4 regions of the Pseudarthrobacter niigatensis genome follow, and region 4 is predicted to be linked to each of the others. Evidence: riboswitches for the same ligand, from Rfam matches in the RefSeq annotation. Region 4 holds a riboswitch; each other region holds the start of a gene.
The links. Region 4 has a riboswitch for S-adenosylmethionine ahead of J2T23_RS12285 (cobalamin-independent methionine synthase II family protein). Riboswitches for the same ligand answer to the same signal wherever they lie in the genome.

Region 1 (2,193 bases), on a different contig from region 4:
CCAGGACGTGCTTGATATTGAGGGCATCTCCGAAGTGGCCCACCAGGCCGGCGTGCCCCTGATCGTGGACAACACCCTTTCCACCCCCTACCTGATCCGCCCATTGGAGTGGGGCGCGGACATCGTCATCCACTCGGCCACCAAGTACCTGGGCGGCCATGGCTCGGCCATCGCCGGCGTCATCGTTGATTCCGGCAGGTTCGATTTCGGCAAAGACCCGGAACGGTACCCCGGCTTCAACACCCCGGACCCCACCTATAACGGCCTGGTCTACGCACGCGACCTCGGCGAAGGCGGCGCGCTCGGCGCCAACCTCTCCTACATCCTCAAGGCCCGGGTGCAGTTGCTGCGCGACCTTGGCTCGGCGGTCTCGCCCTTCAACGCGTTCCTCATTTCCCAAGGCCTGGAGACCTTGAGCCTGCGGGTGGAGCGCCACGTTGCGAACGCCACGGAGGTTGCGCGCTGGCTGGAGGCAAGGGACGACGTCGAGTCCGTCGCCTACGCGGGGCTGCCGTCCAGCCCCTGGTACGAGCGTGGCCGCAAGTACGGGCCAAAGGGAACGGGCGCCGTGGTCGCCTTCAACCTGGCCGGCGGCGCGGAAGCCGGCAAGCGCTTCGTCGACGCACTGGAGCTGCACTCCCACGTGGCCAACATCGGCGACGTGCGATCCCTGGTCATCCACCCGGCGTCGACCACGCACAGCCAGCTTTCGCCGGAGCAGCAGGTTGTGGCCGGCGTTCACCCGGGCTTGGTCCGGCTTTCCGTCGGTTTGGAGCACATCGACGACATCCTGGCTGACCTGGAGGCAGGCTTCCGGGCCGCCAAGGGCACCGGGGCCTAGCCCCAACCGCGAGGGCGCATCACGTGCCGGCCGGCAAGCCGGGAAGTCACAACCAGTCATACTCTTGGCCTGGAGCGGGGGGTGTTTCGTACACTCGAACCAGGTCATGAGTGCCAGTGACAGCCCCGGCTTGCTGGCCGGCAACCCTCCATCCGCGGTGGGGTGCCCCGGGTGAGGACCTGGCCTGCCGGTCAGACGACGGCGGGCAAGCGCGTAGAAGAGGTCTTGCCATGACGGTTACCGTCGCCCGAACCGCCATCCCTGAACACGGAATTGTCCGTTACGCCTCCATCGGGGGACTGGAACTCGAAGCCGGAGGCTACCTCCCGGACGTCACCCTGGCCTACGAAACCTGGGGCACGCTCAACGCGGACGCCAGCAACGCCATCCTGATCGAGCACGCACTGACCGGCAGCACCCACGTGACCCGCGGCGACACCGACGAAGAAGGTTGGTGGGAGCAGCTGGCCGGCCCCGGAGCCCCCGTGGACACGGACCGTTTCTTCGTGGTGTCCATCAACATCGTGGGCGGCTGCTACGGGTCCACCGGGCCGTCGTCGCCCGCGCCTGATGGGAAGCCCTGGGGCTCCAGGTTTCCCCTGGTCACGCTGCGCGACAGTACTGTTGCCGAGGCCCGGCTGGCGGACCAGCTGGGCATCAAGAGCTGGTTCGCCGTCCTGGGCGGCTCCATGGGCGGTGCACGGGCCCTGGAATGGGCTGTGACGTACCCGGACAGGGTGCAGCGCTGCGCCGTGATCTCCGTCGGAGCCGCCAGTACTGCCGAACAGATTGCCTTCGCCCAGGCGCAGACCCTGGCCATCAGGCAGGATCCCAACTTCAACGGCGGGGACTACTACGGCGGCCGGAGTCCTGAAGAGGGACTGGCCCTCGCCCGCAGGATCGCCCACATCACCTACCGGTCCGCCACCGAGCTGGAGGGCCGTTTCGGGCGGGAACCCCAGGCGCCGGAATCGCCACTGCGGGGGGAAGTCCTGGCCTCCCGCGGCCGCTACCAGGTGGAAAGCTACCTGGACCACCAGGGCAACAAGCTGGTGAAGCGCTTTGACGCCAACAGCTATATTGCCCTGACCGAAGCGCTGATGAGCCACGACGTCTGCCGCGGACGGGGAACCTTGGCCGAAACCCTGGCCGCATCCACGGCACGGTTCTTTGTGGCCGCCGTCGACTCCGACCGCCTCTATTTCCCATCGCAGTCCCACGAGCTTGCCCAGGCCCTGCCCGGGGACGTGGATGTCCACCTCATCCGGGCGCCGATCGGGCATGACGGGTTCCTGACCGAAATTGGACAGCTGGGCAGCCAGCTCCGAAGCAGCTTCCTGGCGTAGCCGCCG
Region 2 (2,193 bases), on a different contig from region 4:
GAAGCGTCCGTCCCGCAGGCCCACGCCGTGCTCTGCGGAAAGGTAGGCGGCCACCAGCCCTGCGTCGTAGCCCTCGACGGAGAAGTTGACCACGCCGATGGTGTCCGTTTCCGGATTGGTGTCCTTGAAGATCTGGTGGACGGTGACGCCGTCGATGCCCTGGAGGCCCTCCACCAGGAAGGAGCGGATCGCGGACTCGTGCGCATGCCACCTGTCCTGGTCGAGTTCGGCGATGACCTGCGTGGCGCGTGCCAGGGTGGCGGCGCCGAGGACGTTCGGCGAGCCTCCTTCGTGGCGGGCCGGCCCGGTGGCCCAGCTGACGCCGTCGAGCCGTGCTTCCTTGACCGCCCCGCCGCCGGCGAGGTGCGGGACGCCGGAATCCAGCCAGTCAGGCCGGCCTACCAGGACGCCTGCGCCGAACGGCGCGTACAGCTTGTGGCCGGAAAAGGCGAGGTAGTCGACGTCGTCCGCGCTGATGTCCACCCGGCGGTGCGGCGCGAGCTGGGCCGCGTCCACCACGATCCGGGCGCCGTGCTGGTGGGCCAGCGCGGCCAGGGCCCGGATGGGGAGGATCTCGCCGGTGACGTTGGAGGCGCCGGTGACGGCCAGGAGGCTGACGCCGCCCTGTTCGAGTTCGGCGCGGACCGCGTCAAGGGTGCCGGCGATGGTGTCCGCGGCAACGATGCTGCGGTGCGGGACGCCCTGCCACGGCAGGAGGTTGGCGTGGTGTTCGATGTCCAGGTAGAGGACGTCACCGGCGGGCCGTCCGTCCGTCCGGGGCAGGCAGCCCGCCAGGAGGTTCAGCGAATCGGTGGTGTTCCGGGTGAAGATGACCGAATCGTCCGGCCGGCCGCCCACGAAGTCCCGGACGATGCTGCGTGCGTTCTCGTACACGGAGGTGCTGATCTGGGAGGCGTACCCGGCGCCGCGGTGGACGCTGGCGTAGTAGGGCAGGATCTCGTTGAGGTAAGCGGACACCACGGAGAGTGCAGGGGCCGATGCCCCGTAATCAAGGTTGGCGTACCGCACGTGGCCGCCGGTTATCAGTGGTGCTTGGATTTCGGCCCCGGTGACTGCAGCGAGCGGGCGGCCGGCGGCGGCACGGCGTTCGGCAGCAACGGCGGATTCGGTGACGGGTTTGGGGGAGACGGTGGCAGTTGTCACAGAGACCTCACTTGTGTACAGGACTCCGGCGTACGGAATCCGCGCTTGCCGCATCCACTCCGGACCGGCCTGGTCGTCACCCGGGGCACCCCGCCGCGAATGGAGGGTTGCCGGCCAGCAAACCGGGGTTTTGCGCTGGCACTCGTGACCTGCATAAAAGCGTAGGACATGGGGCGGCCAGGCTGGAAGCCGGGCCAATTGTTAAGGGCTTTATTACGCAATATCGAATAAACGACGCCGGACACCTCCTTCTGAAGGTGTCCGGCGTCGCAATATTCGCCCAAGCGGGCAAACCGTGGCAGTTACAGCAGATCGTCCAGGTAAGGGTTGAGACGGTGCAGGACCTCGGAGTGCAGGATCGAGTTGGTGGCCAGCGCGTTCCCGCCGAACGGTCCGTCCTCGCCCTCGAGGGAGGTGAACCGGCCCCCGGCCTCGACCACGATTGGCACCAGCGCAGCCATGTCGTAGAGGTTGAGTTCCGGTTCGCAGGCGATGTCCACGGAGCCCTCTGCCACCATGCAGTACGACCAGAAATCGCCGTATGCCCGGGTCCGCCAGACGTCCTCGGTCAGCCCGAGGAAATCGTCGAGGTTGCCGCGTTCCTTCCAGCCGCTCAGGCTGGAGTAGGAGAGGGAGGCGTCGGAGAGGCTGGACACGTTGGAGACGCGCAGCCGGGTGGCAGCTGCCAAGGACCTGCCCATGTAGGCGCCCATGCCCTTTGCCGCCCACCAGCGCTTGCCGAGGGCCGGGGCGCTGACCACGCCCACCACGGGTTCGCCTTCGTCCACCAGGGCGATCAGGGTGGCCCAGACCGGGACGCCCCTGACAAAGTTCTTGGTCCCGTCAATGGGATCGATGATCCAGCGCCGTGAACCGTGCCCGGTGCTGCCGAACTCCTCGCCCAGGACGGCATCGCGGGGACGGGAGCGGGAGAGCTGGCCGCGGATGGCTTCCTCGGCTGCCTTGTCGGCGTCGGTGACGGGCGTCAGGTCCGGCTTGGTCTCAACGTGGAGGTCCAGGGCCTTGAAG
Region 3 (2,193 bases), on a different contig from region 4:
CCTGCATGGGGTTGGACGGGGACTCGAAGAAGACGGCGGTGGTGGGCTTGGACAGGGCTTCGCGCCACTGGTCCAGGTCCGGACCGTCCACGAAGACCGTTTCCACACCCCAGCGCGGGAGGATCTCGTTCAGGATCACAAAGCACGAACCGAACAGCGAACGGGCAGCCACCACGCGGTCGCCGGCAGCCAGCAGGGCACCCAGCGCGGTGAACACGGCAGACATGCCCGACGCCGTCGCAAAGCAGGCTTCGGTGCCTTCCAGCAGCCTGAGCCGTTCCTGGAAGGTGGCAACGGACGGGTTGCCGTAGCGGGAGTAGACAAAGCGCTCGTCCTCGCCGGTGAACGCGCGTTCAGCTGCCGCAGCGGATTCGTAGACGAACCCGGAGTTCAGGAAGATGGCCTCGGACGTTTCCTGGAAGTTGGAGCGGTCCAGGCCGCCGCGGACTGCCTGCGTATCGGGGTTCCAGCCGGGGGCGTCTGGGTTGAAGGTCACTTAGTTCTTTCCGAGGTTGGTGGGGAGGCCGCGGTTCTTCCAGCCGTTGACGGTGCGTTCGCCGTAGCGGTCCGGCTCGCCTTCGAAGCCCTCCAGCACGTTGTAGGCCTTAAAACCGGCCTGGGTGGCGGCAGTTGCAGCCGCGATGGACCGCTGGCCGGAGCGGCAGAGGAAGAGCAGTTCCGCCTGGGGATCCTCCGGCGCCTGCGCCTGGAGGTCCTTGACGAAGTCGGGATTGGGGATGCCGCCGGGGAAGGTCCACTGGATGAACAGGGGATCGTTGTCCGTGGCCTTGGTGTCCGGGATGCCGATGTGGGCCCATTCGCCCTCGGTGCGGACGTCCACCAGGATGGCGCCCTGCTCCAGCTTGGCCCATGCTTCCTGGGGCGTCAGGTCTCCGGCGTAGCTCATGCGTGGCCCTCGCCGTCGAAATCGCCTTCAAGGCCGGCGTCGAGCTGGTCCACCGCTGTGGCGACGGCGGCATCGGCTGAGGCGATCGCGGCCGGAAGGACGATTGCCTGCGCCACGATGACGCTGGTGCCGTTGAAAGTAGCTGCCGGGCTGCCGTGCAGCACGTAGCCGTCGGCGAGTGCGGCGGAGATCCGCTCGCAGAATTCACGGGTGTCCGCGCCGGTTATCAGGCGGTAGGACAGTCTTTCGTCAAGGGCGGGTGCGTCGGACACGACGGATCTCCTTCTCTCACGCTTGCAGCTCGAATCGGTCGATATGCCGAGTATTCACCTGAGGCACCCCGCCGCGAAAGGGAGGGTTGCCGACCGGCAAGTCAGGGCTTGGCGCCGGTACTCATTACTCCCCAAAAACGTAACACCTGCCGCGCCAAGCCGCATCGCCGACGTCGTCATGTTCCGTCATTGAGCTGCCCGCCATGCGGCACGTAGCCTGCTGCGGACCGATAAGGTTCATACCGGGGGCGCCGCCCCGTATCCAGAGCAATGAGTACCGGGGGTCCTTGTCAGCATGCGGGCACACGTATCGCACCACCGCGCCGCCATCCGGCGTAACCGGCCGCGCTCCGCCGCGGCCTTCCTGGCCGCGGTTCTCATCGCCCTCCTGGCAGTGGTGGCCCCGGCAGCCCCGGCGCAGGCGGCCGGCCCCGCGCCGGACAAGGGCAAACCCTGGCTGGGGGCGGTCCTCGAATGGGGTGAGGATACCGCCGCGGGCTTCAGCGACCGGCTGGGCGCAACCCCGGCGCTCTACGGCCATGACATCACCATGCCCTACCGCGAATCCGAGCGGAATGACATCGGGGGCTTCCTGCAGCAGACCGCAGCGAAGGGCGCCCACGCCATGCTCACGGTCAAGCCGTCCGTGCCGCTGGACCAGCTCGGCGCCGCGGAGGCGGAAGCGTTCGCAGCGCAGGTGCGCGACCTGACCGCGGGATTCAAGGGCCAACTGCTGGTCCGCTTTGCCCCCGACATGAACGCCAGCTGGGTGGCCTGGGGCCAGCAGCCGGCTGCGTACCGGCAGGCTTTCCAAGCGGTGTCGGCAGCCTTCAGGAAGGACGACGGCGGCCGGGCCACCATGGTGTGGGCGCCCTACCTGGGGAAGGACTACCCCTTCGACCGGAACCGGAATGCGCCACAGCCGGGAAGCGACGGGTTTTCCCTCCTGGATACAAATGGGGACGGAACCTGGAACGGGAGCGACAGCGCCTATGCCCCGTATTACCCGGGCGA
Region 4 (2,193 bases):
AGCGTGGTGACAGTCTGCTTGATCAGGTAGCCGTTGCTGCGCTGCCCGAGAGCATAGCCGTCCAGGTAGTGGTCCGACATGCCGCGCATCTCGAAGAGCAGGGTGGCGATGCCGTACTCCACGGAGATGCCGTTTCGGCTGATGGTTTCGGCGCTGCCGCCCTGGTACTTGCCCAGGTGTCCCCAGCCGGTGGAGTCGACGTTGTTGAAGACCACGGCGCCAAGCTGCTTTGATTTTTCGACGACGGCGGGGTCGGCGTTGGGGGTGGTGGGGTACAGGATGGAGCCGGATACCAGCTTGCCGTCACGCTCGGCCCGGGTGCCCTGGTGGTGCAGGTCGATCATGTAGTCGATCCGGTACTTGCGCATGACCTTGTTGTGCAGCGCCTGGGTCTCCGGCTGGACCTTGGCCACATGGTCGCGGTTCAGGTCCACGCCCTCGGCGTTGTAGCGGGTGAGGTTGCGGTCCCCCTTGGCAAGGTAGTTTTCCAGGGAGAAGTTCACGTCCCCCATGGCCCCGTCCGCATTGAGCATGGGCACCACCAGGATGTTCACGCCTTTGAGGATGTCAGCGGATTTACCGGCCCCCAGGTGCTTGATGAACTCCATGGCGCCCTCGGTGGTGAGCTGCTCGTTGCCGTGCTGCTGGGTCAGGTACAGAATGGTGGGCTTGGCGGGGTCCGAAATGTACTTGACCAGGTGGATGTCGCGCCCCTTGACCGTTTGCCCGATGACCTCCAGCTCCATTGCCGGCTGGCGGGCGTCCTGGTCCTTCAGGAACGAGACCATCTGTTCGTACGTGGCGAGCTTGGAGGTGGTGATCTGGCCGTTGCCGTCGTAATTGGGGCCTTCGCCCACAGCGTGTGCCAGCGGGGCGGGACCTGCGACGACGGCCAGCGCCAGGGCTCCGGAGGCGGCGAGGGTCCTGAAATTTGCCAGGGATTTCTTCACAGTGCGTTACCTCTTTCGAGTGCATCGGGGCGCCACCGGCCAGCTCCGTTGCGGCGGTGGCATGTGACCTCACCCAACCAAGCTTAACGAAACCTGTCAACAAGCTGGACAAAGTCTGTAAGTATGCTGCTGCCCGCCGGGCAAGGGCAGGGAAGCAGCCGGGCAGCGGGCCGCGACATAAAGCGGCACGGACTTGCCCCAAGGTGGGTCTCCCGATTTAGTGAGAGTGAACCATCCGGAGCGGCCGAGAGACCTGGCTCGATGACGCCGCAGCAACCACGGTCCAGCAGGATTCCTGCCGGACCGAAGGTGCTACTGCCAGGACCGATGGAAAGGAAGATTCCAGCATGCCCCTGAACACCGACCACATCCGCGTCACCCACGCCGGATCGTTGCCCCGCACCCCGGAACTCATCGCGGCCAATGCCGCCAAGGAAACCGACGGCGTCACCCCTGAATTCCTGGACCTCCTGGAAACCTCCGTGGTGGACGTGGTCCGGCGCCAGAAGGACCTCGGGATCGACATTCCCAACGACGGCGAATACGGGCACACGATGGCCAACTCCGTGGACTATGGCGCCTGGTGGAACTACTCCTTCGCACGGCTGGGCGGCCTGGAGCCAACCAATGTGGACCGCTGGGCCGATGCCCAGGTGCACCGCTCCTCCCCCGGCAACATTGTCCTGACCTCCTTCCCCGACAGGCGCGACCGGCAGGCGTTCAACGAGGCCTACAACGACCCGTCCTCGGGCATCCTGTCCCACCGCAAGAGCGTGACCCAGCCCAAGATCGCCGGACCCCTGACCTACACGGGCCAGGACCTGGTGGCATCGGACATCAAGAACCTGAAGACCGGCCTCGCCGCCGCCGGGTTGTCGGACGGCTTCGTGGCATCCCTCTCTCCCGGCTCGTGTGCCCGCGTGGCCAACGAGTACTACAAGTCCGATGAGGAACTTGTCTACGCCTGTGCCGATGCCATGCGGGAGGAATACAAGGCCATCGTCGACGCCGGCCTCACCGTGCAGCTCGACGATCCGTCCCTGGCCGAGAGCTGGGACCAGATCAATCCCGAGCCCAGCCTGGAGGACTACCTGAAGTTCATCCAGCTGCGCGTCGAGGCCACCAACTGGGCCCTCCGGGACCTGCCCCAGGAACAGATCCGGCTGCATGTCTGCTGGGGTTCCTGGCACGGCCCGCACACCACGGACATCCCTTTCGCCGACATCATCGGCTCGGTGCTGCA

Region 1: another riboswitch for S-adenosylmethionine. It lies ahead of metX (homoserine O-acetyltransferase MetX); the one in region 4 lies ahead of J2T23_RS12285 (cobalamin-independent methionine synthase II family protein).
Region 2: another riboswitch for S-adenosylmethionine. It lies ahead of J2T23_RS04350 (aminotransferase class V-fold PLP-dependent enzyme); the one in region 4 lies ahead of J2T23_RS12285 (cobalamin-independent methionine synthase II family protein).
Region 3: another riboswitch for S-adenosylmethionine. It lies ahead of J2T23_RS05735 (DUF1737 domain-containing protein); the one in region 4 lies ahead of J2T23_RS12285 (cobalamin-independent methionine synthase II family protein).

The regions. Positions count from the first base shown of each region.
Region 1 covers NZ_JAUSTB010000006.1:117,092-119,284, forward strand. The annotation lists gene J2T23_RS10910 (bifunctional o-acetylhomoserine/o-acetylserine sulfhydrylase) at 1-841, shown strand, start outside; SAM riboswitch class IV at 944-1,059, shown strand; gene metX (homoserine O-acetyltransferase MetX) at 1,072-2,187, shown strand.
Region 2 covers NZ_JAUSTB010000002.1:277,068-279,260, forward strand. The annotation lists gene J2T23_RS04350 (aminotransferase class V-fold PLP-dependent enzyme) at 1-1,164, opposite strand, end outside; SAM riboswitch class IV at 1,201-1,314, opposite strand; gene hisN (histidinol-phosphatase) at 1,467-2,193, opposite strand, start outside.
Region 3 covers NZ_JAUSTB010000003.1:107,335-109,527, forward strand. The annotation lists gene J2T23_RS05725 (O-succinylhomoserine sulfhydrylase) at 1-496, opposite strand, end outside; gene J2T23_RS05730 (rhodanese-like domain-containing protein) at 497-907, opposite strand; gene J2T23_RS05735 (DUF1737 domain-containing protein) at 904-1,179, opposite strand; SAM riboswitch class IV at 1,193-1,308, opposite strand; gene opgC (OpgC domain-containing protein) at 1,475-2,193, shown strand, end outside.
Region 4 covers NZ_JAUSTB010000007.1:96,160-98,352, reverse strand. The annotation lists gene J2T23_RS12290 (M14 family zinc carboxypeptidase) at 1-950, opposite strand, end outside; SAM riboswitch class I at 1,179-1,284, shown strand; gene J2T23_RS12285 (cobalamin-independent methionine synthase II family protein) at 1,298-2,193, shown strand, end outside.